DNA from 2 places in the Pseudomonas sp. GL_117 genome. Region 1 is predicted to be linked to the other one. Evidence: predicted binding sites of a transcription regulator. Region 1 holds the regulator's gene; the other holds the start of a gene.
The links. Region 1 encodes sigma-54, which starts transcription at its own class of promoters, with help from an activator protein. Its sites were predicted from a motif close to ANTGGCATNNANNTTGCTNT; they were not measured.

Region 1 (14,986 bases):
CACGTTCAGCTGGAAGTTGCAGCCTTCGCCTTCAACTTCTACGGTCGTTTCCGGCAGCTTTCCTTCAAGAAAGCTCTTAACTTCTAGGGCCTGCATGCTCAACCTCTATCGGCGCCCAGTGCGCACGGGTCGCACATCATACAAAAAAGCCCCGCGCCTGCGAACCCCGCATAGCAGGACTCTGACGGGGGGCTTCTCTAATAGTGTGTATTAAGGATGTGCCAACAGCTCGGTCAAACCCGAAACCTCGGCAATTTCGCGCATGTCTTCAGGCATGGCGCGGATGCTGACCGTTTTGTTGGCTGCCTCGGCATCGCGCATGAAGCACAGCAGCAAGGACAAACCCACGCTGCTGGACTTGGTCACCTGCGAGCAATCCACCACCAACGCAGGCGCGCTACTGCTGTTGATCAGTGCCTGGCCCTGCTTGCGCAGGCCCGGCCCGGAGCGATAGTCCAGTACGCCGCTGATGAACAACTCGCCGGCATCGCCGAGACGAACGGCCGATTCGGTCATTGCGCAGGCTTCCCGGCAGCTTGCTTGTCGGTTTCTTCCTTGGCCTTGGCGACTTCACCGGCCCAACCATTGATGGTTTTGTCCAGGTCATTGCCATTGCGCTGCATGGCATCGGCGAACTGATCACGGAACAGCTTGCCGATGTTGATGCCGTTGATGATCACGTTGCGCAGTTTCCACTCGCCGTTGATCTTCTCCAGGGTGTACTGCACCGGGTAGACGGCACCGTTGGAACCCTTGACGGTCATGCCAACGCTGGTGCGGTCACCGGACTCATCCTTGGCGGGATCGACGGTAATGCCCTGGTTGTTGTACTCCAGCAACGCGTTGCCATAGAACTGGAACAGGCCTTTCTTGAAGTTCTCCTGAAACGTCTGCATCTGCGCCGGGGTAGCCTTGCGCGAATACTTGACCGTCATGATGCTGCGGGAAATGCCTTCGGCATCGACCACCGGGCCGACAATGGTGTTCAGCGCGTCATAGAACCTGGTCGGGTCTTGCTTGTACTGCTCTTTATTCGCCTTCAGGTCGGCCAACATCTTGTTGGTCGTGTCTTGCACCAGTTCGTGGGCAGAACCTGCCGCGTTGGCCATCAACGGCAACGCTGCAAGCAGCACCAGCAGGCCACGTCGCAAGGTAGAGATCATGAACAGATTCCTCATTTGGCGTCTTTATTGACCGTATTGAGCAGGAATTTACCGATCAGGTCCTCAAGTACCAGCGACGACTGCGTGTCGTGGATGGTCGAGCCATCCTTGAGCAGGGCTGTTTCCCCACCCACGCTGATACCGATGTACTTCTCGCCCAGCAGACCCGCAGTGAGGATAGATGCAGTGGAGTCGGTCGGCAGATTATCTACCTTCTTGTCCAACTGCATCGTCACTCGACCGGTGAAGCTGTCGCGATCCAGATCGATTGCCGTGACCTTGCCGATGGTTACACCGGCCATGGTCACTTTAGCTCTGACAGTCAAACCGGCGATATTGTCGAAGTACGCGTAAAGTTTATAAGTATCGGCGGTGGGGCTGGCCGACAGGCCGCTGACTCGCAGCGCCAGCAACAGTAAAGCCAGGATGCCAGCCAGCAAGAAAAGGCCGACACCGATTTCCACAGTGCGGTTTTGCATCAGAAATCTCCAAACATCAAGGCGGTCAAAATGAAGTCAAGGCCCAGTACCGCCAGCGAGGCGTACACAACGGTCTTGGTGGTGGCACGACTGATCCCTTCTGAAGTGGGCTCACAGTCGTAGCCTTGGAATACGGCGATCCAGGTCACTACAAAGGCGAAGACGATGCTCTTTATGATGCCGTTGAGCACGTCACCGCTGAAGGTCACGCTGTTTTGCATGTTGGCCCAGTAGGAGCCGTCGTAGACCCCCAGCCAGTCCACCGCCACCCACGAACCGCCCCAGATACCCACCACGCTGAAGATCATCGCCAGCAGTGGCAGGGAAATGAAGCCGGCCCACAGACGCGGGGCAACAATGTACTTGAGCGGGTCCACGCCGATCATTTCCAGGCTGGACAACTGCTCGGTGGACTTCATGTTGCCAATCTCGGCAGTCAGCGCAGAACCTGCGCGCCCGGCGAACAACAACGCAGTGACCACCGGCCCCAGTTCACGCAACAGTGTCAGGGCAACCATCTGCCCTACGGCCTGCTCCGAACCGTAGCTGGAGAGAATATTGAAGCCTTGCAGCGCCAGTACCATGCCGATGAACACGCCGGAGACCACGATGATCACCAGTGACATCACGCCCACCGCATGCAACTGCTTGATCAACAGACCAAAACCGCCGCCAATGCCGCCGCGCCCCAACAGGGCATGGAACAGGAAAATCGTCGAACGGCCGAGCACTTCGATGATGTCGATGCCCGAGCGACCGAAAAGGCGAACCTTCTCGATAAGTGAAGTCTTGCGCATCAACGCTTCCCCAGAAGATCCGAGCGGTAGTCCGCTGCCGGAAAATGAAATGGCACCGGGCCGTCGGGATCGCCGGTCATGAATTGGCGAATGCGCGGGTTGTCGGCGTTCATCAACTCTTCAGGCGTACCCTGCCCCAACACTTGGCCATCGCCGACGACATAGAGGTAATCGGCGATGCTCGCGGTTTCTGCAAGGTCATGGGAAACCACGATGCTGGTAATGCCCAGCGCGTCGTTGAGCAGGCGGATCAACCGCACCAGCACGCCCATGGCGATAGGGTCCTGGCCGACAAAAGGCTCGTCGTACATGAGGATCTGCGGATCGAGGGCGATAGCCCGCGCCAGGGCGACACGACGTTTCATGCCACCCGACAGCTCGTCGGGCATCAGGTCGATGGCACCGCGCAGCCCTACGGCCTGCAGTTTCAACAACACGATGTCGCGAATCATCTCGTCGGACAGTTGGGTATGGACCCGCAGCGGGAAGGCGACGTTCTCGAAAACGTCAAGATCGGTAAACAGTGCGCCGCTCTGGAACAACACGCCCATGTGCTTGCGCGCGTCGAACAGGTCGCTGCGCGACAACGTCGGCAGGTTCTGGCCGTTGACCCACACTTCGCCGGCAGTCGGGCGCAATTGCATGCCCATCAGGCGCAACAGGGTGGTCTTGCCGCAACCGGAAGGCCCCATGATGCCCGTGACCTTGCCGCGTGGAATGCGAATATCGACGTTATTGAAGATGCTGCGCGTCCCGCGCTTGAAGGTAAGACCCTTCAGCTCGACCGCGTAGGCGTTATCGGCACTCATCTAAACTCCTTGGGATGCAGCCTTTCACTCAGACACCACGTTTGCGCCAAACGTTTGCAACGCTCGTGCAATAGTTAGCCACATGGGCTGGGCGGACCGAACTGGCGGCGAACTATATCACTGCTGGTACAACGCGCCCAAGGCCGGAACTGTGCTTGTTCAGACTGAAGACAGGGAAAAACCGTTGCTTAAGATGAATCTCACCCGCATCACGAACAAACCCTGACGAACTTGCGTGAGGGAATTGCTCATTACCGCTATAATCGCCGACTTTTCGTCAGGCTATACGATTTCAGACATGAGCCAATCCAGCGACCTTATTCAATCCGCACAACGCACCATCCGCCTCGAGCTTGAAGCCGTAGAAGGCTTGTTGGCGCATATCGACGCAGATTTCGTACGCGCATGCGAGATGATTCTGGCCAGCAAGGGCCGCGTTGTCGTCGTCGGCATGGGCAAATCCGGCCACGTCGGCAACAAGATTGCCGCCACTCTGGCCAGCACCGGGACCACCGCATTTTTTGTGCACCCGGCCGAAGCCAGCCACGGCGACATGGGCATGATCACCAAGGATGACATCATCCTGGCACTGTCCAACTCCGGCACCACCAACGAAATCGTGACGCTGCTGCCGCTGATCAAGCGCCTGGGCATCAAGATGATCAGCATCACCGGCAACCCCGAATCGACATTGGCCAAGGCTGCCGAAGTAAACCTCAACGTGCATGTGGCCCACGAGGCCTGCCCACTGAACCTGGCGCCGACCTCCTCCACGACCGCCGCCCTGGTCATGGGTGATGCGCTGGCCGTGGCGTTGCTGGAAGCGCGCGGGTTTACCGCCGAAGACTTCGCGTTCTCCCACCCAGGGGGCGCCCTGGGCCGTCGCCTGCTGTTGAAAGTGGAAAACGTCATGCACTCGGGCGATGAATTGCCCCACGTCCAGCGCGGCACGCTGCTGAAGGACGCGCTGATGGAAATGACCCGCAAGGGCCTGGGCATGACGGTGATCCTGGAAGCCGACGGCAAACTGGCCGGGGTATTCACCGACGGCGACTTGCGTCGCACCCTGGACCGCACCATCGACATCCATACCGCGACCATAGATGCTGTGATGACGCCCCACGGCAAGACCGCTCGCCCCGAGATGCTGGCAGCTGAAGCCTTGAAAATCATGGAAGACCACAAGATCGGCGCGCTGGTGGTGGTCGATCATCAAGACCACCCGATTGGCGCCCTGAACATGCACGACTTGCTGCGTGCGGGAGTGATGTAAATGACAGGCGACCTGTTGCAACGCGGCAAGAACATCAAACTGGCGATTTTCGACGTAGACGGCGTGCTGACCGATGGCCGCCTGTATTTCCTCGAAGACGGCAGCGAATTCAAGACCTTCAACACCCTCGACGGCCAAGGCATCAAGATGCTGATGGCAGCGGGCGTGCAAACAGCGATCATCAGCGGCAGAAAAACCCCGGTTGTGGAACGCCGCGCACAAAACCTGGGGATTCCTCACCTGTATCAGGGCCGCGAGGATAAACTGGTGGTCTTGGACGAGCTTCTTGGCCAACTCAACCTAAGCTATGAGCAGGTCGCCTATTTGGGCGATGACCTGCCTGACTTGCCGGTGATCCGTCGAGTCGGCCTGGGCATGGCCGTGGCCAATGCGGCAGCCTTTGTTCGCGAACACGCCCATGGCATCACCACCGCCCGCGGCGGCGAAGGTGCCGCCCGCGAGTTCTGCGAGCTGATCCTGCGCGCCCAAGGCAGCCTTGAAGCGGCCCACGCCGCCTACCTATAGAGCGTTTTATGCTGAGCAAAAAGATTCGCAACTTCCTGTTATTCGGGGTCATCGCCGCGCTGTTCCTGGCGGTGGGCTACTGGAATATCAGCCCGGAGCGCTTTCTCGACCAGCCTGTTGCGCAGGTTGACGAAGGGGCTATCGACTATTACGCCACCAATGCCTACAGCATCCAGTTCCTGCCCGACGGCAAGGTGCAGTATGAGATGACATCGGACAAGGTCGAGCACTTGAAGGCCACCGAAGTCACCCTGCTGACCAACCCGGACATGAACATCTACCGTGGCACCGAGTTTCCGTGGCATGTCACCAGCAAGCGTGGCGAGGTCAACCCGGACGGCACCGAAGTGGAACTGATCGACTCGGTGCGCGTCGCGCGTACCGACGATAAAAACCGTGACACCGTGATTACCAGCAGTCGTATGACCGTATTCCCGCAGAAGCAATATGCGCAGACCGAGCAAGACGTTAGAATCGACGGCGCTGGCGGGGTATCGACTGGCAAGGGAATGAAAGCGTATTTGAAAGAAAGCAGGATACACCTGCTATCGAACGTAAGAGGACAGTATGAGGCTCGTTAAAACTCTCCCTATTTTGCTCAGTCTGGGCGCAGCACTGGGAAGCGTGAGCGCCTGGGCTCTGCCGAACGATAGCCAGCAACCGATCCACATTTCGGCTGACGATGCGCAACTGGACGACAAGCAAGGCGTCGCCACCTACACCGGCGGCGTGATCATCACCCAGGGCTCGATGAAGATCACCGGCAACACGGTGACCTTGACGCGTACCGCCAATGGCGACATTGACGTGGTGACTTCGGTGGGCAACCTGGCTTACTTCGAGCAGAAGCAGTCGCCGACCGACAGCGGCCCGATGAAGGGCTACGGCAAGACCATCCAGTATCACGCCCAGCAGAACCGTATTGTCCTGATCGACCAGGCCAAGGTCCTCAGCCCGGACGGCAACTCCACGGAAGGTGAGAAAATCACCTATGACACCGTGAAACAGATCGCCAACGCCGGCCGCGCCAATGGCGCCAAGGTGACTGCGCCACGTCCGCGTATCGACATGGTTATCCAGCCGAAGAAGAAGGCCGAGTAATGGCAACCCTGAAAGCCCAGCATCTGGCCAAGGCCTATAAAAGCCGCCAGGTCGTGCGCGACGTCAGCCTGTCGATCGACAGCGGCCAGATCGTCGGCTTGCTCGGCCCCAACGGCGCCGGCAAGACCACCTGCTTCTACATGATCGTCGGCCTGGTCCAGGCGGATCAGGGTCGCGTCCTGATCGACGACCTGGATGTCAGCCACCAGCCAATGCACGGTCGTGCACGGGCCGGTATCGGCTATCTTCCGCAAGAAGCGTCGATCTTCCGCAAACTGTCGGTGGCCGACAACATCATGGCGATCCTCGAGACCCGCAAGGAACTCGACCGTGATGGCCGTCGCAAGGAGCTGGAAAGCCTGCTGCAGGAATTCCACATCAACCACATTCGCGACAACCTCGGCATGAGCCTGTCCGGCGGCGAGCGTCGTCGTGTGGAAATCGCCCGTGCCCTGGCCACTGCGCCGAAATTCATCCTGCTGGACGAACCGTTTGCCGGCGTCGACCCGATCTCGGTCGGCGACATCAAACAGATCATCCACCACCTGAAAGCCAAGGGCATCGGTGTATTGATCACCGACCACAACGTGCGTGAAACCCTCGACATCTGCGAAACCGCATATATCGTCAACGATGGCCAACTGATTGCCGAAGGCGACGCCGCCACGATCCTGGCCAACGAATTGGTGAAGGAAGTCTACCTGGGTCACGAGTTCCGCCTGTAAACACCGTGGTGTCACGGCCGCTGCCAAGATGCGCGGGAGTCAATGAAAACCTCCGGATTTTTATTGTTACCGTGCTCTAGGCAAAGCCCCCGACATCAGGCATATAATTTGCTTATGTTTGGCGCTCACGCGCCCTGTCGTGGATGGCGCATTGCGCCGGCGAATAAGGTGTTAAGCCCCTGCCATGAAACCATCGCTAGTCCTGAGAATGGGCCAGCAGCTGACGATGACACCGCAGCTGCAACAGGCCATCCGCCTGCTCCAATTGTCGACCTTGGACCTGCAACAGGAAATCCAGGAGGCTCTGGAGTCCAACCCGATGCTCGAACGCCAGGAAGAAGGCGACGACTTCGATAACGCAGACCCGCTGGCCGACAACATCGAGCAAAAACCCAATTCCGACGTGCAGGAACCTTCCTATCAGGAAACCGCCCCAACGGTGGATAACCTGGAAGAAGGTGAATGGAACGAACGCATTCCCAACGAACTTCCCGTGGACACCGCCTGGGAAGACGTCTACCAGACCAGCGCCAGCAGCCTGCCCAGCAACGACGATGATGAGTGGGACTTCACCACCCGCACCTCCGCCGGCGAAAGCCTGCAGAGCCATCTGTTGTGGCAATTGAACCTCGCGCCGATGTCGGACACCGATCGCCTGATCGCCGTGACCCTGATCGACTGCATCAACAACCAGGGCTACCTGGACGAGACGCTTGAGGAGATCCTCGAAGCGTTCGACCCGGAACTGGACATCGAACTGGACGAGATCGAAGCCGTCCTGCACCGGATCCAACAGTTCGAACCCGCCGGCATCGGCGCCCGCACCCTCAGCGAATGCCTGTTGCTGCAATTGCGCCAACTGCCTGCCAAGACGCCTTGGCTCATTGAAGCCCAGCGCTTGGTGACCGACTACATCGACCTGCTGGGTAGCCGCGACTACAGCCAGTTGATGCGCCGTATGAAACTCAAGGAAGACGACCTGCGCCAGGTCATCGAACTGGTACAGAGCCTCAATCCGCGCCCGGGCTCGCAGATCGAGTCCAGCGAAGCCGAATACGTGGTGCCTGACGTCATCGTGCGCAAGGACAACGAACGCTGGCTGGTGGAGTTGAACCAGGAGTCGGTGCCACGCCTGCGGGTCAACCCGCAATACGCCGGCTTTGTACGCCGCGCCGATACCAGCGCCGACAACACCTTCATGCGCAACCAGTTGCAGGAGGCCCGCTGGTTCATCAAGAGCCTGCAAAGCCGCAACGAAACCCTGATGAAAGTCGCCACCCAGATCGTCGAGCACCAGCGCGGCTTCCTGGAATATGGCGACGAAGCGATGAAACCGTTGGTGCTGCATGACATCGCCGAAGCAGTCGGCATGCACGAATCGACGATTTCACGGGTGACCACGCAGAAATTCATGCATACCCCACGGGGTATTTATGAGCTGAAATACTTTTTCTCCAGCCACGTCAGCACCTCCGAAGGCGGCGAATGCTCGTCCACGGCGATCCGCGCGATCATCAAAAAACTGGTTGCCGCGGAAAATCAGAAAAAGCCATTGAGTGACAGTAAGATCGCTGGTTTACTGGAGGCACAAGGCATTCAGGTCGCCCGTCGAACCGTCGCCAAGTACCGCGAGTCCCTCGGGATCGCGCCTTCCAGCGAGCGTAAGCGTTTGATGTGACGGGCGGGCCATAGCGTTCCAGTGGTGGGTATTCCTGCCCACCGCTTTATGCACTGGCAACGAAGGAGAAGCTGTATGCAAGTCAACATCAGTGGACACCAACTGGAAGTGACCGAACCGCTGCGCGCCTATATCGGCGAAAAACTCAAAAGAATTGAGGGGCATTTCGACAAGATCACCAACGTGCAAGTCATCATGACTGTCGAAAAGCTGAAGCAGAAAATCGAAGCCACCTTGCGTATACCCGGCGGGGAAGTAGTCGCCAATGCCGAGCATTCAGATATGTATGCCGCCATTGACGACCTGACCGACAAGCTGGATCGCCAAATCAAAAAGCATAAGGAAAAGCAGCAGAGCCTCCTCCAGGGCACAGGCCGCTAACACTCCCCACCCATGATTCGACTTGAAACCATCCTGACCCCCGGCCGTTCCCTCGTGAACGCGCCGGGTGGCAGTAAAAAGAAAGCCCTTGAGCAAATTGCCAACCTGATCAGCCGCGAAGTGCCTGACCTGGAGATGCAAGATGTCTACGAGGCTCTGATTGCCCGTGAAAAACTCGGCTCCACCGGTTTTGGCAACGGCATCGCCATTCCCCACTGCCGCCTCAAAAGTTGTGAGGCACCTGTCAGCGCCCTGCTGCACCTGGACGCTCCCATCGATTTCGACGCCATCGACGGCGCCCCGGTCGACCTGCTGTTTGTTCTGCTGGTCCCGCAAGCCGCCACCGATGCGCACCTGGAACTGCTCCGGCAGATCGCCAGCATGCTCGACCGCAAGGAAGTACGCGACAAACTGCGCAGTGCCAGCAGCAATGAGGCGCTGTATCAGGTAGTCCTGGATGAACAGAACGGGCAGTAATCATGCGTTTGATCATCGTCAGCGGCCGTTCCGGCTCGGGTAAAAGCACCGCCCTCAACGTACTTGAGGACAGTGGTTTCTACTGCATCGACAACCTGCCCGCCGGCCTGCTGCCAGAGCTCGCGGAACGCGCGTTGATCCACACCGAGCTGGCGCAACCGCTGGTGGCCGTATCGATCGATGCCCGCAACCTGCCCAGCCACCTTGAGCGGTTCCCGCAACTGCTCGAGGAAGTTCGCGCCAAGCACATCCATTGCGATGTGCTGTACCTGGACGCCGACGAAGAGACCCTGCTAAAGCGCTTCTCTGAAACCCGTCGACGCCACCCCCTCAGCAGCCCCCATCGTTCCCTGGCAGAAGCCATCGAGGACGAAACCAAGTTGCTGGGGCCGATCATTGACCTCGCCGACCTCAAGATCAACACCACCGGGCTCAACCTGTACCAGTTGCGTGATGCCATCAAGCTGCGCCTGCTGAACCAGCCCGAGCCGGGTACGGCATTCCTCGTCGAGTCGTTTGGCTTCAAGCGCGGCATGCCGGTGGACGCCGACCTGGTGTTCGATGTGCGCTGCCTACCCAACCCTTATTGGAAACCGGAACTGCGTGACCAGTCCGGGCTGGACCAACCTGTGGCTGAATACCTGGCAGCGCAACCGGATGTCGAGGAGATGTTCCAGGACATTTCCAGCTACCTGCTCAAATGGCTGCCGCGCTTCGCTGCAAGCAATCGGGCGTATGTCACCATTGCCATTGGCTGCACCGGCGGCCACCACCGCTCGGTCTACCTGACCGAACGCCTGGGCCAACTGCTGCAAAAAACCCTCAAGAACGTCCAGGTTCGCCACCGCGACCTTAGCTGAAAGGAACACCCCCGCGATGCCTGCTCTGGAAATTGAAATCATCAACAAGCTGGGGCTGCATGCCCGGGCTTCCGCGAAGTTCGTCGGCGTTGCCGGGCAGTTCCCCTGCCAGATCCGCGCGGGGCGTACGCCAGAGTCCATGGTCGATGGCAAAAGCATTATGGCCATGATGATGTTGGCCGCCGGCAAGGGCACCCGAATTCACTTGAAGACGGAAGGCGAGCAGGAGCAGGAAGCCATGGACGCCCTGGTGGCGCTGATCAACAACTTCTTTGATGAGGGTGAGTGACACCCTTGAAGACGGGCGTGAAGTCGCTACGACTTCAGCCCAATGCGGTATCCATCACCATCATCAAACAAAACCCAATGCACAACCCCAGGCTGGCGAGCATCTCGTGACCGTTGCGCCGCGACTCGGGGATGACCTCGTGAGTCACCACCAACAACATGGCCCCCGCGGCGAGCGCCAGCCCAAGCGGCAACAGCACTTCAGCCAGGCTTACCAACCAGGCGCAGAGCACCGCGAACACCGGCTCGACCAACCCTGAAGCAGCTCCGATCAGGAACGCCTTGATCCGCGACATCCCTGCCCCGGCCAACACCAACGCAATCACCAAGCCTTCGGGCACATCCTGCAAGGCAATGCCCATGGCCAGGCTGTCGGCATCGGGCATTGCGCCGCCCGCCGAAACACCCACGGCCATGCCTTCGGGGATGTTGTGGGCAATGATGGCAAACACAAATAACCAGATACGCGGCGGGATCACCGGGTGATCGGGCGTGCCTACCAGCATTTCCGGGCTGGCACCGGAGACCTTGCGATCAACCAGATACAACCCCAATGCCCCCAGCATGATGCCAACGCTGATCAGGCCACTGGCCCCCCAAGGCGAAAGCCCCAGGCCTTCGGCGGCGGCGATGCCCGGCACGATCAGCGAAAATGCCGTCGCCGCGAGCATGACCCCGGCACCAAAACCCAGCAAGGTGTCACTGAGCGCCACCGGCATGCGCCGAATCACCAGCACGGGCACCGCACCGAGTGCCGTGCCCAGTGCGCAGATCGCGCCGCCTTGCAGCGCGCGCAGGATTCGCGGCTCCAGGTTCAGCCAGTCCAGCCCATGGGCCACCAGCAATGCAGTCCCTGCCAATAGCAGCAGCGAGCCAAACGCATAACGAAACATCCGCCCGCTGCTGACCGCCAGTGTTTCAGTGCCCATAGTCGGCCTTAGATCTTGTTATGGAGGTGAATGTCAGGCCAAGGCGGCCTGATAGCGTGAGGCAACTTCCGGCCAATTGATCACGCTATAGAACGCGTTGATATATTCCGGACGCCGGTTCTGATAACGCAGGTAGTAGGCATGCTCCCACACGTCCAGGCCGAGGATTGGCGTGTTGCCATTCATCAGGGGGCTGTCCTGATTACCGCTGCTTTCGACGACCAGGGTCTTTTGTGGAGTAACGCTCAGCCAGGCCCAGCCGCTGCCGAAACGGGTCAGTGCGGCTTTGGTGAAGGCTTCCTTGAAGCTCTCGAAACCGCCCACCTGCTCGTCGATAGCCTTGCCCAGCGCGCCCTCAGGCTTGCCTCCGCCTTGTGGCGACATCACTGCCCAGAACAACGAGTGGTTGGCATGGCCGCCACCTTGGTTGATCACCGCAGCGCGCAGTGTTTCCGGCAATTGCTGCACACTGGACACCAGTTTCTCTACCGGCCAGCCCGCGAACTCGGTGCCTTCGACGGCAGCGTTGAGGTTATTGATGTAGGTCTGATGGTGCTTGGTGTAGTGAATCTCCATGGTTTGCGCATCGATATGCGGCTCCAGGGCGTCGTAGGCGTAAGGCAAGGCAGGCAAGGTGTAGGACATCTCAATGTGCTCCGTAATAAGGACTGTTGCGAGTCGACGCATCCTGTTGCGCCGCGGTGCTGCCCAGCAGGCGATGGGTACGCGGGTACTCACCGTGATCGCTGATGAAATTCAACAGTTCAATGTAGGTCTTGCTGCTCTGGCGTAGCGCCGCCTCGCGTAACTGCGGGGTCAGGCGCGGGTCCTGCATCGCATGCAACAAGCGCTGGTGAATGGCGCAGAGGTACTCCGCGCTTTCTTCCGGCTGGTTCAGACGCAGATGCAGGTCCGCCAGGTTGTGATGGGAAATGACAAAAGCCGCCACCGCTTCGTCGGCATCCGCCCAGCGTTCGAACAACACTTGGGCCAGGGCCAGGGCTTGCAAATAGGCCTCGCGAGCGTCAACCAACTCGCCTTGCATAAAGCAGCGATTGGCCCGTTCGATCGTGCGTTTCCAGTGCTCCATGGTGAGCCTCCAAAGCAGTGTCGGTGATTACACGCCGCCGGCCGTGAGCTTTTCCGGGTCCAGCAGGACTTCCAGTTGGCTGCGGGGCAAGTCGGTGTGCTCCAGGGCGACATCAATCACCGGACGGCCCTGCTGATAAGCCTTCTTGGCGATTTCAGCAGCCTTCTGGTAACCGATGATCGGGTTGAGCGCGGTGACCAGGATCGGGTTACGCGACAACGCTTCCTTGAGCTTGGCTTCGTTGACCTTGAAGCTGCCAATCGCCTTGTCCGCCAGCAGACGGCTGGAGTTGGCCAGCAATTCGAGGCTGCTGAGCAGGTTCTGGGCGATGATCGGCAGCATTACGTTCAGCTCGAAGTTGCCGGACTGGCCTGCGACGGTGATCACCGTGTCATTGCCGATCACTTGGGCCGCGACCATGGCAGTGGCTTCCGGAATTACCGGATTGACCTTGCCCGGCATGATCGAGGAGCCCGGCTGCAGGCCCTCAAGCTCGATTTCACCGAGACCGGCGAGCGGCCCGGAGTTCATCCAGCGCAGATCATTGGCGATCTTCATCAGCGATACCGCGGTGGCTTTCAACTGACCGGAAACAGCGACAGCGGTGTCCTGGGAGCCGATCAGTGCGAAGAGGTTCTTGCCCGGCGTGAATGTGACGTCGGTCAGCCTGCTCAGTTGCTGGCTGAAACGTGCGGCGAATTCCGGATGCGCGTTGATCCCGGTGCCGACCGCAGTGCCGCCCTGGGCCAGGGCCTGCAGGCTTGGCAGCAGGTCCTGCAGATGGCCGATATTGGCCTTGAGTTGCTGCGCCCAGCCATTGAGTACCTGGCTCATGCGCACCGGCATGGCGTCCATCAGGTGGGTGCGACCGGTCTTGATGAACGGGTGGACTTCTTCGGCCTTGCGTTCGATCACCTGCACCAGATGCAGCAGGGCCGGCAGGGTTTGCTCATGCAAGACCAACGCGGCGCTGACGTGGATGGTGGTCGGAATGATGTCATTGCTGCTTTGGCCGCAGTTCACGTGGTCATTGGGGTTGACCGCCTCGCCCAGCAAGCGTGTGGCGAGGGTCGCAATCACTTCGTTGGCGTTCATATTGGAGCTGGTGCCGGAACCGGTCTGGAAAACATCCACCGGGAAGTGCTGCATGAAATCGCCTTCGAGCAAGCCCTGGGCCGCATCGACAATGGCCTTGCCCTGCCCTTCGCTGATTTGCTTGAGGTCGACGTTGACCTTGGCGGCGGCAGCCTTGGCAAGGATCAGCGCGCGAATGAATTGCGCGGGCATACGTTGACGGCTGATCGGGAAGTTGTTCACCGCGCGCTGGGTTTGTGCGCCATACAAGGCCTCGGCCGGCACTTGCAGTTCGCCCATGCTGTCGCGTTCGATACGGGTGTTACTCATCGGAGGATCCTTGCACAAGGTCAGACACAGAAAGGGAAGGCAGCAACTCGCAGGTCGCCAATTGCCAGGCAAAGGTCTGCCAGCGCTTGAGGCGGCAGGCGCAGTGGGAAAGTTTTTCCAGGTCGCGCAGGGGGCGCCAGGCCTGGTCCAGGCATGTCGTGCGCCAATGCCAGGGCAGCGCAATATCGCCGGCGGTGTCGAGCAGCAGGTGGAATGAGGTTTCAGCGATCGTCCACGGATGGGTCGCAGTGCAGCACGCCAGGTATCGACCCTCGTTGAGGTAATGTTCGATCAGGCGCGGCTCGTCGGGATTGAGGCCGCAGCGAATCTGACGACTCATCCAGCGCCAGCTCTCCAGGTAAGGATCCTCATGCAGGACAGAACTCATGATCCACACTCATTCGGTAATGATATTTATTATTAAATGATATTGAGAATCAAAACAAGAGCCGCAAGTCAATCCACCTGTCACGCAAGCACAAAAAAGGCGCGCCATCAGTGATGATGGCGCGCCTTTTTTGTTGAAGCGTCGGGAGGGTCAGCTGCCAGCGACAGTCATCCGCTCAATCAATACCGAACCTGTGTGAATGTTGCTACGCCGTTCCAGGTCGTTACCCACCGCGACGATTTGCTTGAACATGTCGCGCATGTTGCCGGCGATGGTCACTTCCTGGACCGCGAACTGAATCTCGCCGTTTTCCACCCAGAAACCCGCCGCACCACGGGAGTAATCACCGGTCACCATGTTCAGGCCATGCCCCATCAACTCAGTCACCAGCAGGCCACGCCCCATGCGACGCAGCAACGCCGCCTGGTCTTCATCGCCATGGGTAACGAACAGGTTGTGCACGCCACCGGCGTTGGCCGTGCTCGGCAGGCCGAGCTTGCGGCCGGAGTATGTCCCCAGCACATAGGACACCAACTCGCCGTTTTCGACGAACGGTTTGGCATAGGTCGCCAGGCCATCGCCGTCGAACGCCGAGCTTCCCATGGCACGCATCAGGTGC
Region 2 (14,986 bases), 2.6 Mb from region 1:
CCGACTGGGCGGCATAACCGATGGCGGTGTACATGGGAAAAACCTCGCAAAAAGCAATGACAGGTGAGGCGGCGCATTCTCCGCGCCGGGCCTTGCAGCGGCCATGGCGATTGCTCCGAGTCTCATGCCTATTCGTCCGGAGGTGCCCCGGGTTTGGATTTTTGTGTCGCCGGACCTGCGATGATGCGTTCATCCCTTTTTCGCGAAGTTTTTTGCCATGTTGTTGACTCGCCATCTTGATGCCAACGCCACGCTGGTTTCCTTGATCGAGGGGCTGACGCCCTGCGACGGTTTCTCGCCGACCCACCTGCCGGGCGTGAAGGTATTGCGCGCCAGCTGCGATGTGGCGCGCGGCCCACAGATCTATGAGCCCAGCCTGATGTTCGTGGCCCAGGGCAGCAAAGTCGCCTACCTGGGCCCGCGCACGCTGGAGTATGGCGCCGGGCACTATTTGATCCAGGCCATGCCGGTGCCGTTCGAGTGCGAGACGTTTGCCATGGCACCGGATGCGCCGCTCTACGGGGTGACGGTGGGCATCGACCGTGTGGTGCTGGGGGAGTTGGTGATGGCCATGGGCATTCAGGCCGGGCCGCCGCCGACGGCGCAGACGTTGGAGTCGATGAGTTCGGTGGTGCTGGATGACGCCATGCGTGGCTGCGTCGAACGGCTGCTGCAGTGCCTGCATGATCCGCTGGAAAGCCGGATCATGGGCCCGGCGCGGGTGCGTGAATTGTTGTTCACCGCGCTGCGCGGGCCACAGGCCGATGTGTTGCGCGCCTTGGTGGAACAGCAGGGGCAGTTTTCGCGAATCGCTACGTCATTGAATCACCTGCACGCCCATTATGCCGAGCCGTTGAATATCGAGACATTGGCGGGGTATGCGCACATGAGTGCGTCGACGTTTCATGAGCATTTCAAGCGCTGCACCTTGTTGTCGCCGGTGCAGTACCTGAAGCGATTGCGCTTGTTGAAGGCGCAGCAGTTGCTGATGGTGGAAGGCATGGGGGTGGCGCAGGCGGCGCATAGCGTGGGGTATCAGAGTACGTCGCAGTTCAGTCGCGAATATAAGCGCTACTTCGAGCGTAACCCCGGCGAGGAGCGCGTCGCCTGACTTTTTATTGATTCAACACTGGTCAGTGTGGGAGCTGGCTTGCCTGCGATAGCGGTGGGTCAGCCACATGTAGGGTTCAGATACACCGCTATCGCGGGCAAGCCAGCTCCCACATTTGACCGCGTTTGACCCATAAAAAAGGCTCCCGTCTGGGAGCCTTTTCTTTAAACAGTTAGCTTACATATTCGGGTAAGTCGGCCCACCCGCGCCTTCCGGCGTCACCCAGGTGATGTTCTGCGAAGGGTCCTTGATGTCACAGGTCTTGCAGTGCACGCAGTTCTGGGCGTTGATCTGGAAGCGCTTGGCGCCGTCTTCCTGGGTGATCACTTCATACACGCCCGCCGGGCAGTAGCGCTGAGCCGGTTCATCGTAGAGCGGCAGGTTGGTGCCGATCGGGATGCTCGGGTCTTTCAGCTTCAAGTGGCACGGCTGTTCTTCTTCATGGTTGGTACCGGAGATGAACACCGAGCTCAGCTTGTCGAAGCTCAGCTTGCCGTCGGGTTTGGGGTAGTCGATTTTCTTGCTGTCCTTGGCCAGCTTGAGGCAGGCGTAGTCCGGCTTGGTGTCGTGCAGGGTGAACGGCATCTTGCCGCCCAGGATGTTCTGGTCGAACCAGTTGAAACCTGCACCGATGATCGGGCCGAACTTGTGCATCGCTGGGCCGAAGTTGCGGCTGGCGAACAGTTCTTCGTAGAGCCAACTGGACTTGAAGCTGTCGACGTAAGCGGTCAGTTCATCACCGCCTTCGGATTCGGCAAACAGGCGGTCGGCCACGGCGTCGGCGGCGAGCATGCCAGACTTCATCGCGGTGTGGCTGCCCTTGATCTTGGCCACGTTCATGGTGCCCAGGTCGCAGCCGATCAATGCGCCGCCCTTGAATACCATCTTCGGCAGCGAGTTGATGCCACCTTTGGCCAGGGCGCGGGCGCCGTAGCTGATGCGCTTGCCGCCTTCGAGGTACTGGGCCAGCACCGGGTGGTGCTTGAGGCGCTGGAACTCATCGAACGGCGACAGGAAGGTGTTGCTGTAGGACAGGTCGACGATCAGGCCGACGACCACCTGGTTGTTTTCCAGGTGATAGAGGAACGAACCGCCGGTGTTCTCGTTGCTCATGATGTCCAGCGGCCAACCGGCGGTGTGCACCACCAGGCCTGGTTGATGCTTGGCTGGGTCGATTTCCCAGATTTCCTTGAGGCCGATGCCGTAGTGCTGGGCGTCGGCGTCGCTGTCCAGGTTGAAGCGCTGGATCAGCTGCTTGCCGATGTGGCCGCGGCAACCTTCGGCGAACAACGTGTACTTGCCACGCAGTTCCATGCCTGGGGTGTAGACGCCTTCTTTCGGGTTGCCTTCGCGGTCGACGCCGAGGTCGCCGGTGATGATCCCGCGTACCACGCCGTTTTCGTCGAACAGCGCTTCCTGGGCGGCGAAGCCTGGGTAGACTTCCACGCCCAGGTTCTCGGCCTGCTGGGCCAGCCAGCGGCACAGGTTGCCCAGGGAGATGATGTAGTTGCCTTCGTTGTGCATGGTCTTGGGCACAAAGAAGTCAGGAACCTTGGTGGAGGCTTCGGGGCTGCGCAGTACATAGATGTCATCGCGCACCACGGGGGTGTTGAGCGGGGCGCCGAGTTCTTTCCAGTCCGGGAACAATTCGTTCAGGGCGCGGGGTTCAAACACCGCACCGGAGAGAATATGTGCGCCCACTTCGGAGCCTTTCTCGACCACGCAGACGCTGATTTCCTTACCGGCTTCGGCGGCCTTCTGCTTCAGTCGGCAGGCGGCAGACAGGCCCGCCGGGCCAGCGCCGACGATGACCACGTCGAATTCCATGTATTCGCGTTCCACAGGTTATCTCCTACTCAAGGCTCAACAGGCTTTTTTTCTAATGGATGGAGGTTCGGTGTCGTCTGGCGCAAAGGCCTGACCCACCTTTCTCTCTAGGTGGCGCATTATATATAGACCACTGCGAGCGTCCAATACAAACGTTTGTTTGAATTGCTCGCAGGCTAGGTAAATCAAAGCAACGCGGCTTATGACTGGCTATTTTGCCGTATTGACCAGAATAGGCGTTCCGGTCAATATACGGTCGGTTTTGCGCTTACCGTAGGCAGACAGCAGGTTTCAAGAGCACGTCCAAAAGCAAGACAGGTGACGCGCGCCGAAACTCGGGCGCGCAGTTTACACGCTGCGATAAAGAATGACCTCTCAGTCACCACTGACGAACGGTCGTCATTTCCCGTGAGCAAGGTCATCCGCCGACGTTTTTGGAGGTGCCCTTGTGTGCCGATGAGCATCAACCGCCAGGTTCGCCTAGGCGACTTTCTTTTCACCGGAGAGTAACGAGGAATCCATGAAGGTTCTTGTAGCTGTCAAACGCGTTGTCGATTACAACGTGAAAGTTCGCGTCAAGGCGGACAATTCCGGCGTCGATCTTGCTAACGTCAAGATGTCGATGAACCCGTTCTGTGAAATCGCCGTGGAAGAAGCCGTACGCCTGAAAGAGAAAGGCGTGGCAACTGAAATCGTCGTGGTTTCCATCGGCCCGACCACTGCTCAAGAGCAGCTGCGTACCGCCCTGGCACTGGGTGCCGACCGCGCCATCCTGGTCGAATCCGCTGAAGAGCTGACCTCCCTGGCCGTGGCCAAGCTGCTCAAGGCTGTTGTCGACAAGGAACAGCCTCAGCTGGTGATCCTTGGCAAGCAAGCCATCGACAGCGACAACAACCAGACTGGCCAGATGCTGGCTGCACTGACCGGTTACGGCCAGGGCACCTTCGCGTCCAAAGTCGAAGTGAGCGGTGACAGCGTCGCCGTGACCCGTGAAATCGACGGCGGCGCCCAGACCGTTTCCCTGAAACTGCCGGCCATCGTCACCACCGACCTGCGTTTGAACGAGCCGCGCTACGCGTCCCTGCCAAACATCATGAAAGCCAAGAAGAAGCCTCTCGAAGTGCTGACTCCGGATGCTTTGGGCGTTTCCACCGCGTCCACCAACAAGACCGTCAAGGTTGAAGCACCGGCTGCACGCAGCGCGGGCATCAAGGTCAAGTCGGTCGCTGAACTGGTCGAGAAACTGAAAAACGAAGCGAAGGTAATCTGACAATGACTATCTTGGTAATCGCTGAACACGACAACAAGGTCGTGGCCCCGGCCACCCTGAACACCGTGGCTGCTGCCGCTAAAATCGGTGGCGATATTCACGTGCTGGTTGCAGGTCAGGGCGCTGGCGCCGTGGCTGAAGCCGCCGCGAAAATCGCTGGCGTGAGCAAGGTGCTGCTGGCCGACAACGCCGCGTACGCTCACCAGTTGCCGGAAAACGTTGCCCCTCTGGTTGCAGAGCTGGGCGCTGGCTACAGCCACATCCTGGCTGCCGCCACTTCCAACGGCAAAAACATCCTGCCACGCGTCGCCGCGCAGCTGGACGTTGACCAGATCTCCGAGATCGTTTCGGTTGAAAGCGCTGACACCTTCAAGCGCCCGATCTACGCCGGCAACGCCATTGCCACCGTGCAATCGACGGCCTCGGTAAAAGTCATCACCGTGCGTGCCACCGGTTTCGACCCGGTTGCCGCCGAAGGTGGTTCGGCTGCCGTTGAAGCCGTTGCAGCTGCCCACAACGCGGGTACTTCCAGCTTTGTTGGTGAAGAGCTGGCCAAGTCGGATCGTCCTGAGCTGACCGCTGCCAAGATCGTCGTTTCCGGCGGGCGTGGCATGCAGAACGGTGACAACTTCAAGCACCTGTATGCCCTGGCCGACAAGCTGGGCGCTGCGGTCGGCGCTTCCCGCGCGGCCGTCGACGCAGGTTTCGTACCCAACGACATGCAGGTCGGCCAGACCGGCAAGATCGTGGCGCCACAGCTGTACATCGCCGTCGGTATCTCCGGCGCGATCCAGCACCTGGCCGGCATGAAAGACTCCAAAGTGATCGTTGCGATCAACAAGGACGAAGAAGCGCCGATCTTCCAGGTAGCCGACTACGGCCTGGTGGCAGACTTGTTCGAAGCCGTACCCGAGCTGGAGAAGCTGGTCTAATCCAGTCGCTTCACTTATAAAGAGCCCGGTCCTTGTGACCGGGTTTTTTTTTGACTTGCTGGAGCACCTCGCCATGGAACTGCGCCCCTGGACCTTACTGCTGAGCCTCACGCTACTGCCAGGCCTGGCGCTGGCCGCCGGCAAATGCGAGCGCCTGGTGATCACCGGCAGCCCCGACGCACCGCCTTTGCTCTGGCGCGACCCCCAAGACCCCACACGCCTGATCGGTGCCACCGCCGATGTGCTGCAACAAGTGGGCAAGGACCTCGGCCTGAAAATCGACCTGCTCTACGGCGGCAAACGCTCCCTGGCCCTGGACGAAGTGCGCAGCGGGCGCATGGACATCCTCGCCGACGCGCCGCTGAACCTGGGCGAGTTGGACACCCTCGACTACATCCACCCGGCACTGGTGCAGACCGACTACCTGGTCTGGACCCGCAAGGACTCGACACTGGCCTACACCACCGCCGCCGACCTGCACGGCCACAAAGGTGCGGCCTCAGAGCGCGCACGGTTGAGCGCCGCCTTCGAAACGTTCGCCGGGCAGCAGCTCACCCTGCAACGCCTGCCAAGTCTGACGCCGGCGTTTCAGAAACTGCTGCTCGGGGAAGTGGACTACGTCCTTGCCGGTCGTTACTCCGGCATGGCCATGGCCCAGACCCTGGGGATGAGCAATGACTTGATTGCGCATGAGGTGCCCATCGATCAGCCCGGCCTGTACCTGGCGATTTCCCACAACTCTGCCTGCAATGATCCGTGGCTGCGCGGACAGCTGGCGAAAAAGATGACAGAATTGCCCGCGTCCGGTGTGGTGCAAGCGGCAACGCAGCGCAATCTCGAGCGCTGGAAAGCGCAATTGCAGCAACCTGTCGGCACTCCAGCAAAGTAAGGATTTTCAGTGACTCTTCGACCTCTTTTCGCGGCCCTCGCCGTTGTCGCTTTGGCGGGATGTGCGGCCGATCCTGCGCCGAATGAACAAATGCGCCTCACCCAGCAAGCCCTGGAACAAGCCAGCGCCGTGGGTGCCAACACCGATGAATCACCCGAGTTGAAACTGGCCGAAGCCAAATTCGCCCGGGCCAAGGGCAGCATGGCCGACGAGTCCTACAAGAACGCCCGTATGCGCTCTGAGCAAGCCGAGCTGGACGCGCGCCTGGCCGAAGCCAAGGTGCTGACCCGCAAAAGCCAGGAACAGTTGAACGTGCTCAACACCCGCATCACACGCCTGCGCAAGCAGTTGCAGTTGGGGGAAGCCCAATGAGCCCGATGATCCGTGGTTTGAGTGGTGCGCTGCTGTTGGTTTCGGCGGTGTTGGGCGGTTGCGCCAGTCACCCTGATAGCGAGCAGGCTTTGCAGCAGGCGGGCAGCGACTTCCAGAAGGTCAAGGAAGACGCCAACGTGCTGCGCTTTGCGCCCAAGGACGTGATCCGCGCCGGTGAATCCCTGGCCCGCGCCGACCGCCTGTCGAGCTACTGGGGCAGCGGCGCCGACGTCGCGCATTACGCCTATCTGAGCCAGCGTTACAGCGCGATTGCCCGCGAACACACCGAGCAGGCGCTCAATGCCGAGCGCGGTGCCAAGCTCGAGTTGGAGCGCCAGCGCCTGCAACTGGCCCTGCGTGAAAGCAAGCTGACCAGTGTGCAGCAACAGGGCAAATGGCTCGAAGAACAGATCGCCAGCCTGACCACCACCCAGACCGATCGTGGCTTGGTGATGACCCTGGGCGACGTGTTGTTCGATACCGGTGAAGCGGAACTGAAAAACTCCGCCAACCGCACCGTGCTGAAAATCGTGCAGTTCCTGCAACTGAACCCCAAGCGCGTGGTGCGTATCGAGGGTTACACCGACAGCACCGGCGGCGAGCAGGAAAACCTCAAGCTGTCCCGTGACCGTGCGCAATCGGTGGCCGATGTGCTGGTGGACCTGGGCATCGACGAAAAACGCATCCAGGTTGAAGGTTATGGTGACCAGTACCCGGTCGAAGCCAACGCTTCCGAGCGGGGCAGGGCGCAGAACCGGCGGGTAGAAATCGTGTTCTCCGACGAAAAAGGCCAGTTGGGCGCCGCCCGCTAGACGCCACACACAAATCCCAATGTGTAAGTGAGCTTGTGTGGGAGCGGGCTTGCCCGCGATTGCGGTGGGTCAGCCAGAGTTGTTTCTGCTGATACACCCCTATCGCGGGCAAGCCCGCTCCCACATTTTGTTTGGTGTACACCTAAAAGGCTCTTGAGCACCCTTACAGTTTTTACTGTCACTCCCGCCCGCGCTCGACTATTGTGGCAACTGTCCCCGTACACTTTTAAACTGTGCCGGTATGTTTCACACAAAAATAAAATACCCGTGAAATCGAGTGCTGCGTCATGACCAATCTGTTGCTTTACCAACGTATCGCCCAGCAACTGGCCGAGGACATCCGGCGCGGCGTCTATCAACCGGGCGAGCGCGTGCCTTCGGTGCGCAAGATGAGCTCCCAGCTCAACGTCAGCCACGCCACGGTGTTGCAGGCCTATGCCAACCTGGAAGACCAGGGGCTGATCCGCGCACGCCCGCAGTCGGGCTACTACGTACACCAGACGCCGGCGCTCACCGCGCCAACGCCAGACATCGCCCGCGTCGAGCGCCCAGGGTTGGTCACCCGCAGTAGCATTATCCAACAGGTATTGGTCGAATCGCGCCGCGAAGGGGTGTTCCCGTTGGGCGCCGCCGTGCCGAGTGTCGATTACTTGCCGGTGCGCGCGTTGCACCAGCAGTTGGCCAAGGTCACGCGCTTCCAGAGCCCACGGGCGTTCAGCTATATGTTCAGCCCTGGTTTCGAGCCGCTGCGCCGCCAGGTGGCGATCCGCATGCGCGATGCGGGCGTGGTGGTCGACCCGTCCGAAGTGGTGATCACCCATGGCTGCGTCGATGCGCTGCAGATGTCGCTGCGCGTGCTGACCCGGCCTGGCGACCTGATCGCCGCCGAATCGCCGACGTATTACGGCTTGCTGCAACTGGCTGATCTGCTTGGCCTCAAGGTCATCGAGATCCCCAGTGATCCAGCCTCCGGCATGAGCCTGGAAGCCTTGCAACTGGCGGCCAACCAATGGTCGATCAAGGCCCTGGTGCTGACCACGCGCCTGAGCAATCCCCTCGGTGGCACCATGCCCGAGGAACGGCAAAAACAGTTGCTGCGCCTGGCGTCGGATTTCGATATTCAGATCGTCGAGGACGACATTTACGGCGAATTGATGTTTGAAGTCGGTCGCACCAAGGCCCTCAAGGCCTACGACCGCCTGGACCGGGTGATCTATTGCTCGAGCTTCTCCAAGACCCTGTCACCCGGCGTGCGGATCGGTTGGATGATTGCCGGCAAGTACCAGCAGGAAATCCAGCGCCTGCAGATGTTCAGCACCCATTCGGCGTGCAGCGTCACGCAGATGGGCGTTGCCGCGTATCTGGAGAACGGGGGCTATGATCGCCACCTGCGTTACATCCGCCAGGAGTACCGCAAGAACCTCAACGCCTTCCAGCTCGCCGTGCAGCAGTACTTCCCCGAAGGCACGCAGATGACCCGTCCCAGTGGTGGTTTTATCCTGTGGGTCAGTTTGCCGGGACGGGTCAATACCCAGGAACTGCACGTACGCGCCTTGCAACAAGGCATCAGCATTGCGCCGGGGCTGATCTTCAGTAACACCGAGCAGTTCAACCACTGTATCCGTCTCAATTGCGGCACAGCGTGGAACCGCGAGGCAGAGCGGGCGCTGATGACGTTGGGGATGCTCGCCAGCCAACTTTGCCAGGAAACCGCCGCCGGCTTTTGAGCCCGGGAACAGGGACATGACCGGCCGCCGGCCAATCACCGCGCTTGTCATGCTGCCCACAACAAGCGAGCATATGGCCCTCTGCCGTTAATGCTGTAGGCGATATGACCTGTATTTTTCGCACTGTCTTGGTGATTGGCCTGTTAAGCCTGTGTAACGTCAGCACAGTGCTGGCGGCAGCACCTGTGACCCAGGGCAAGGTCACCGCCGGCGCCACGCAGAAGCCCCCGGCCAAAAAGGCCGTCGAGGCCAAGAAAAAAGCCGCTGCGGTGAAAAAGCGTACGACAAGCAAGTCGAAGTCGTCCCAGGAAATTACCCAGACCAAATTGCCACCGGCACAGTTGGACCTGTCCCTGCCTTCGGACATGGTCAGGCACTTGCAACCCATCGGCACCATGCCCAAGCCCCAGAGCGTGCCCCTGCTGCCGCCGATGTTTGGCGAGAAACCGGCAGGCAACAGCGCCTTCCAGATCAACGGTCGCCTGCTCAGCAATGAGATGAAGCTGCAACTGCGCAACGAAGAGCGGCGTGACGTTGAAGGCGCAGCGTTGGAATTCGAGTTCAAGCAGTAAACTTTTCCTGCAAACGTGACGTGGCTCTTCGACCATGTGTCGGAGACTGGTCAGTCATTTTTGTTTTCTGCGAAAAACCCCTGTTAGACCATTTTAAAACGGCTGTTTAAGGGCGTACTCTAGCCCGGCCATCCACATTGAGTCGTCGAGGACCTGCCTGTCATGAATTGCCGTGAAGGCTGTGGCGCGTGCTGCATCGCCCCCTCCATCAGTTCGCCATTACCGGGAATGCCACAAGGCAAACCGGCGGGCGAACGCTGCCTGCACCTGTCGGTCGAACAACTGTGCCTGCTGTTCGGGCAGCCGGAACGGCCGGCGGTATGCAGTGATTTCAAGGCGGACATCGAGGTCTGCGGTACCGACCAGGCCGATGCGATCCGCTTGATCGGTTGGTGGGAGCAGATGACGGCGGCTTGATGGGCTTTACTATCGGAACTTCAACAATAAGGAATACAACAATGGGTTCGCTGAAACGAATGGCTGTGCTGTGCGGGTTTACGGTGTTGTTTGCTGCTACGGCCCAGGCTGAGGATTGGCAGGTCGCCAAAGATGAAGACGGGATCAAGGTGTCCTTGAGCGAAGTGGCCGGCTCCAAGTACAAGGCCTATCGCGGTGTGACCACGATCAAGGCGCCGGTGGCCAAGATCCAGGCACTGCAAGAAGACGTCGCGGGTGCCTGTGCCTGGATTCACGAGTGCAAATCGCAAAAACTGCTCAAGCAGGAAGGCGACAAGAGCTGGACTTACACCCAGTTCAAGGCTCCGTTCCCGGTGACCGACCGTGACTCCATCCTGGAGATCACCACCTCCAAGGCCGCTGACGGCACCCTGACGCGCAAGCTGCTGGAAGTGCCGACCTACCAGCCGGAAGTCAAAGGCTACGTGCGTGTGGCCCAGGTCGAGGGCTTCTGGAAACTGGTGCCCAAAGGCGACAACCTGACCGAAGTCACTTACCAGGTGCACACCGAGCCAGGCGGCAGCGTGCCATCGTGGTTGGCCAACAAATTCGTGGTGGATGCGCCGTTCAACACCTTGAAAGCCCTCAAGGACCACGCCGAGAAGTAAGCGCAATTGATCCGGTGCCTCCAGCCTTGAGTGGAACGTTTGGCGATCCCTCAAGGTCCAGATGGATGTGAGCCCACACATGGGTTTTATCGAGGAGGCACCGATGCAAACGTGGAACATTACCTTCGTTGATGATCACGGCGAGACTTCGGTGGAGCAGTTCACCTGCAATAAAAAGCCCAGCCTTGAAGAAGCTGCGCACATGATCCGCAACAAGCTGCTGCCGGTCGCCGCCGAACTCGACCTCAATGACCTTGAGGGGCGCCAGTCTGAGCCCACGGTGAAAATCCTCAAAGACCAGAACAGTATTCAAATCCTCGACATTTTGCCCGCCGCCTGAACATTGCGTGGTTGCCACTAAAGTGCCTCTGGTGGTGGTCAAAGCTTCGCGCTACTCTGCAAGCGAGATCAGCGAATGAATCGCTAAGGTCTGGTCTTGTCAGCTACATGCTTGTTTTCCAGCGGTGTTGTCATCGCCGTAGTCCATGCGCCAGTACGGCGTGGGCCTCGGGAAGCACGGAAAGTCTATCCATCGGTCAGAGGAGCACTTTTCATGAGCACAGCCTATCAAGAAGACATCAGCACCAACGTTCTGCGCCGCATGAAAGAAGGCGGCTTCGACTTCTCGCGTTTCCACCCCATTGAGTTCTACGCCATTTTCCCGGATGAGGAACGTGCGCGCAGGGCTGCGGGTGAGTTTCGTGGGGAATCCCTGAATGCCCAGGTCAGTGCGCGCGACGATGGCGCCTGGTATCTGGAACTGAGCAAAATCATGTTTGCCACCTACGACGGTATAGGAGACTTCGAACAGGACTTTGGGGCGGTGGTAGAGCCTCTGGGCGGGATTATCGAAGGATGGGGCGTCAAGCAGGAGGTGCGTGGGTTACCCATGTAGTTGTATGAAAAAACGCAGCGTATCGGCTGACCTTTGGGTCGGCCGATTTTGTTTGTGGCGTGGGACAACTATTCTGAACTTGTGCGCCATTTTTCAGCACCAAAAAAAAGCCACCCAAGAAGGGTGGCCTAAAGGGAAGAGCGGTGTGCTGAAGGAGCGTGTTCAGCAGATAGGGCGATTATCCGCAGGCTTGGCCGGGCAGTGAAATCAACTCTGGCTATGCTGCTGATAGTCAAAGCCCGCATTGCGATGAAGCGCGCGACGGGACGGCGGGCATCTGGCTGCACCAGGACGGTGCGCTTGTGTCCTTGCTTTAATTCAACTCACTGATTTTTAAGTGTTTATGCCGCTGGCACGGGCCTTGCGATGGTTCTAGCGCCCGGGTGACAAGGAGTTCGGCATGATCCGCACTTATTACGATGAAATGTACGATGGGGCAGGCCAGGTCCGGCCTCATTACCGCGAGTTCGCCCGCTGGTTGGCCGAAACCCCAGATGATCTGTTGGCCCAGCGCCGGCGTGAAGCCGATTTGCTGTTTCACCGCGCCGGCATCACCTTCACCCTCTACGGTGACGAGCAGGGCACCGAGCGGTTGATTCCCTTCGACACCATCCCGCGCAGCATCCCGGCCAGCGAATGGCGGGTTGTCGAGCGTGGCTGCATCCAGCGGGTCAAAGCGCTGAACATGTTTCTCGCCGACCTGTACCACGATCAGCGCATCATCAAGGCCGGGATCATCCCCGCCGAGCAGGTGCTGGCCAACGAGCAATACCAGTTGGCAATGCAGGGCCTGGACCTGCACCGCGACCTGTATTCCCACATCTCCGGGGTCGATCTCGTGCGTGATGGCGACGGCACCTACTACGTGCTGGAAGACAACCTGCGCACACCGAGCGGCGTCAGTTATATGCTCGAAGACCGCAAGATGATGATGCGCCTGTTCCCCGAGCTGTTCGCCGCCCAACGCATCGCGCCCATCGACCATTACCCCAACCTGCTGCTCGACACCCTGAAAAGCTCCAGCCCCCTGGACAACCCCAGCGTGGTGGTGTTGACCCCCGGGCGCTTCAACAGCGCGTTTTTCGAACATGCCTTCCTGGCCCGGGAAATGGGCGTGGAACTGGTGGAAGGTGCCGACCTGTTCGTACGCGATGACCGCGTGTTCATGCGCACCACCGATGGCCCCAAGGCCGTGGACGTGATCTACCGCCGCCTCGACGACGCCTTCCTCGACCCGCTGGCGTTCAATCCGGACTCCATGCTCGGCGTGCCCGGCCTGCTGGCCGCGTACCGCTCCGGCAATGTCGTGCTGGCGAATGCCATCGGCACTGGGGTGGCGGATGACAAGTCGGTGTACCCATTCGTCACCGATATGATCCGTTTTTACCTGGACGAAGAACCGATCCTCAACAACGTTCCTACCTTCCAGTGCCGTAAGCCCGACGAACTGTCCCACGTCCTGGCCAACCTGCCGGATCTGGTCGTGAAGGAAACCCAAGGCTCCGGTGGCTACGGCATGCTGGTCGGCCCTGCCTCCACCGCAGCGCAAATCGAGGCCTTCCGTGTACGTATCAAGGCCAAGCCCCACGCCTATATCGCGCAGCCAACCCTGTGTTTATCGACGTGCCCGACCTTTGTCGAAAACGGCATCGCGCCACGCCATATCGACCTGCGTCCGTTCGTCCTGTCCGGCAAGGAAACCCGTGTAGTGCCTGGCGGTTTGACCCGCGTGGCGCTGCGTGAGGGTTCGCTGGTGGTTAATTCGTCCCAGGGCGGTGGTACCAAAGACACCTGGGTGGTAGAGGACTGATGCCATGTTGAGTAGAACTGCCTCGGATTTGTATTGGATGTCGCGCTACCTGGAGCGCGCGGAAAACCTCGCGCGCATGCTCGATGTCAGCTATTCGCTGTCGCTGATGCCCCAGGACGGGCGCGGTGATGGCCTGCATGAACTGGCCATGCCGCTGTTGATTACCGGCACCCTGGATGACTACCGCGAGCGCCACGCTGAGCTGCACGCCGAACACCTGCTGCACTTCTTTGCCCTGGACGCGGCCAACCCGGCCAGCATCTACAGCTGCCTCGGCGCTGCGCGGGCCAGTGCCCATGCGGTGCGTGGGCGAATTACCGCCGACATGTGGGAAAACATCAACGCCACCTGGCTGGATATTCGCGACATTGCCCAGCAGGGCCTGAGCCGTTATGGCATGAGCCGCTTCTGTGAATGGGTCAAGGAGCGTTCCCACCTGTTCCGGGGCGCAACCTACGGCACCATCATGCGCAATGACGCCTTTCGTTTTATCCGCCTGGGTACGTTTATCGAGCGCGCCGACAACACCCTGCGCCTGCTCGACGCACGTTATGAAATGGCCGGCGACCAGGCTGCAGCGGTCACCGACGGTACGGCCCACGCCTACTATCAATGGAGCGCCTTGCTGCGTGCGCTGTCGTCGTTCGAGGCCTACACCGAGATCTATCGCGATGCGCCAGGCGCACGACAAGTCGCCGAATTGTTGTTGCTGCGCGCCGATGTGCCACGTTCATTGCGCGCCTGCAGCGAAGAGATCGACCAGATCCTCGCCAGCCTGCCCGGCCTCAACGGCCGCCCGGCCCAGCGCCTGGCCGCCGAGATGGATGCGCGCCTGCGTTTTACCGCCATTGATGAAATCCTCGAGGAAGGCCTGCACGCCTGGCTGACCGACTTTATCCCCCTGGTGCGCCAGTTGGGCGACGCCATCTACAGCTCCTACCTGGAGGCCGCATGAGACTCTCCATCAGCCACGAAACCACCTACCACTATGAAGACCAGGTTCGCGCCAGCATTCAGTACCTGCGCCTTACGCCCCACGACAGCGAGCGCCAGAACGTCATCAGTTGGCAGCTCGACCTGCCGCGCCCGGTACGTGCGCAAGTGGACCCATTCGGCAACATCCTGCATGTGCTGACCCTGGACGAGCCCCATGACGCCATCATCATCGGTGCCCGTGGCCAGGTAGACATCGACGAACTGAGCGAGGCCGAACACGAGAGCCAATCGGCGTTCCCGTTCCTGCGCAGTACGCGCCTGACCGAGCCTGACGAGGCCCTGCGCGGGTTTGCCCTGCAACACTGCCATCAACGCCGCGACCGCAACGCGCTGATCGACTTGATGCACGCCCTCAACCACTCAATGGTCTACACACCCGGCGCCACCGAAGTCGACACCAGCGCCGCCGAAGCTTTCGCCGGCCGTGCTGGCGTATGCCAGGACCACGCCCATGCGTTCCTCGCCTGCGCCCGCAGCCTGGGGATTCCGGCGCGGTATGTGTCGGGATATTTGTACAGCGAAGACAGTGCGCACCTGGCCAGCCATGCCTGGGCCGAAGCCTGGCTGGATGACGCGTGGTACAGCTTTGACGTGACCAACCAACTGGCGCGGCCCGAGCGGCACCTGAAGTTGGCGGTGGGCCTGGATTACCTCGACGCCTGCCCGGTACGCGGCATGCGCCGTGGCGGTGGGCATGAGCAGATGCATG

Region 2: AC3ISR_RS20990 (circularly permuted type 2 ATP-grasp protein) is a predicted target of sigma-54. The motif match lies at 11,820-11,839, and genes of this name have one in related genera.

Annotation. Positions count from the first base shown of each region.
Region 1 covers NZ_CM174418.1:1,023,315-1,038,300, reverse strand. The annotation lists gene AC3ISR_RS04545 (BolA family protein) at 1-96, opposite strand, end outside; gene AC3ISR_RS04540 (STAS domain-containing protein) at 211-516, opposite strand; gene AC3ISR_RS04535 (MlaC/ttg2D family ABC transporter substrate-binding protein) at 513-1,163, opposite strand; gene mlaD (outer membrane lipid asymmetry maintenance protein MlaD) at 1,175-1,642, opposite strand; gene mlaE (lipid asymmetry maintenance ABC transporter permease subunit MlaE) at 1,642-2,439, opposite strand; gene AC3ISR_RS04520 (ATP-binding cassette domain-containing protein) at 2,439-3,248, opposite strand; gene AC3ISR_RS04515 (KpsF/GutQ family sugar-phosphate isomerase) at 3,547-4,521, shown strand; gene AC3ISR_RS04510 (KdsC family phosphatase) at 4,522-5,046, shown strand; gene lptC (LPS export ABC transporter periplasmic protein LptC) at 5,055-5,627, shown strand; gene lptA (lipopolysaccharide transport periplasmic protein LptA) at 5,614-6,147, shown strand; gene lptB (LPS export ABC transporter ATP-binding protein) at 6,147-6,872, shown strand; gene AC3ISR_RS04490 (RNA polymerase factor sigma-54) at 7,057-8,550, shown strand; gene hpf (ribosome hibernation-promoting factor, HPF/YfiA family) at 8,626-8,931, shown strand; gene ptsN (PTS IIA-like nitrogen regulatory protein PtsN) at 8,944-9,408, shown strand; gene rapZ (RNase adapter RapZ) at 9,411-10,268, shown strand; gene AC3ISR_RS04470 (HPr family phosphocarrier protein) at 10,285-10,557, shown strand; gene AC3ISR_RS04465 (ZIP family metal transporter) at 10,592-11,485, opposite strand; gene AC3ISR_RS04460 (superoxide dismutase) at 11,519-12,130, opposite strand; gene AC3ISR_RS04455 (DUF2753 family protein) at 12,132-12,575, opposite strand; gene AC3ISR_RS04450 (class II fumarate hydratase) at 12,603-13,979, opposite strand; gene AC3ISR_RS04445 (FagA protein) at 13,972-14,367, opposite strand; gene pmbA (metalloprotease PmbA) at 14,518-14,986, opposite strand, start outside.
Region 2 covers NZ_CM174418.1:4,636,747-4,651,732, reverse strand. The annotation lists gene AC3ISR_RS21060 (NAD(P)-dependent alcohol dehydrogenase) at 1-34, opposite strand, end outside; gene AC3ISR_RS21055 (AraC family transcriptional regulator) at 218-1,111, shown strand; gene AC3ISR_RS21050 (electron transfer flavoprotein-ubiquinone oxidoreductase) at 1,289-2,953, opposite strand; gene AC3ISR_RS21045 (electron transfer flavoprotein subunit beta/FixA family protein) at 3,459-4,208, shown strand; gene AC3ISR_RS21040 (electron transfer flavoprotein subunit alpha/FixB family protein) at 4,211-5,140, shown strand; gene AC3ISR_RS21035 (substrate-binding periplasmic protein) at 5,214-6,029, shown strand; gene AC3ISR_RS21030 (DUF4398 domain-containing protein) at 6,039-6,401, shown strand; gene AC3ISR_RS21025 (OmpA family protein) at 6,398-7,213, shown strand; gene AC3ISR_RS21020 (aminotransferase-like domain-containing protein) at 7,501-8,940, shown strand; gene AC3ISR_RS21015 (translation initiation factor 2) at 9,045-9,512, shown strand; gene AC3ISR_RS21010 (YkgJ family cysteine cluster protein) at 9,675-9,929, shown strand; gene AC3ISR_RS21005 (START domain-containing protein) at 9,971-10,576, shown strand; gene AC3ISR_RS21000 (hypothetical protein) at 10,680-10,916, shown strand; gene AC3ISR_RS20995 (ribonuclease E inhibitor RraB) at 11,130-11,471, shown strand; gene AC3ISR_RS20990 (circularly permuted type 2 ATP-grasp protein) at 11,872-13,281, shown strand; gene AC3ISR_RS20985 (alpha-E domain-containing protein) at 13,286-14,236, shown strand; gene AC3ISR_RS20980 (transglutaminase family protein) at 14,233-14,986, shown strand, end outside.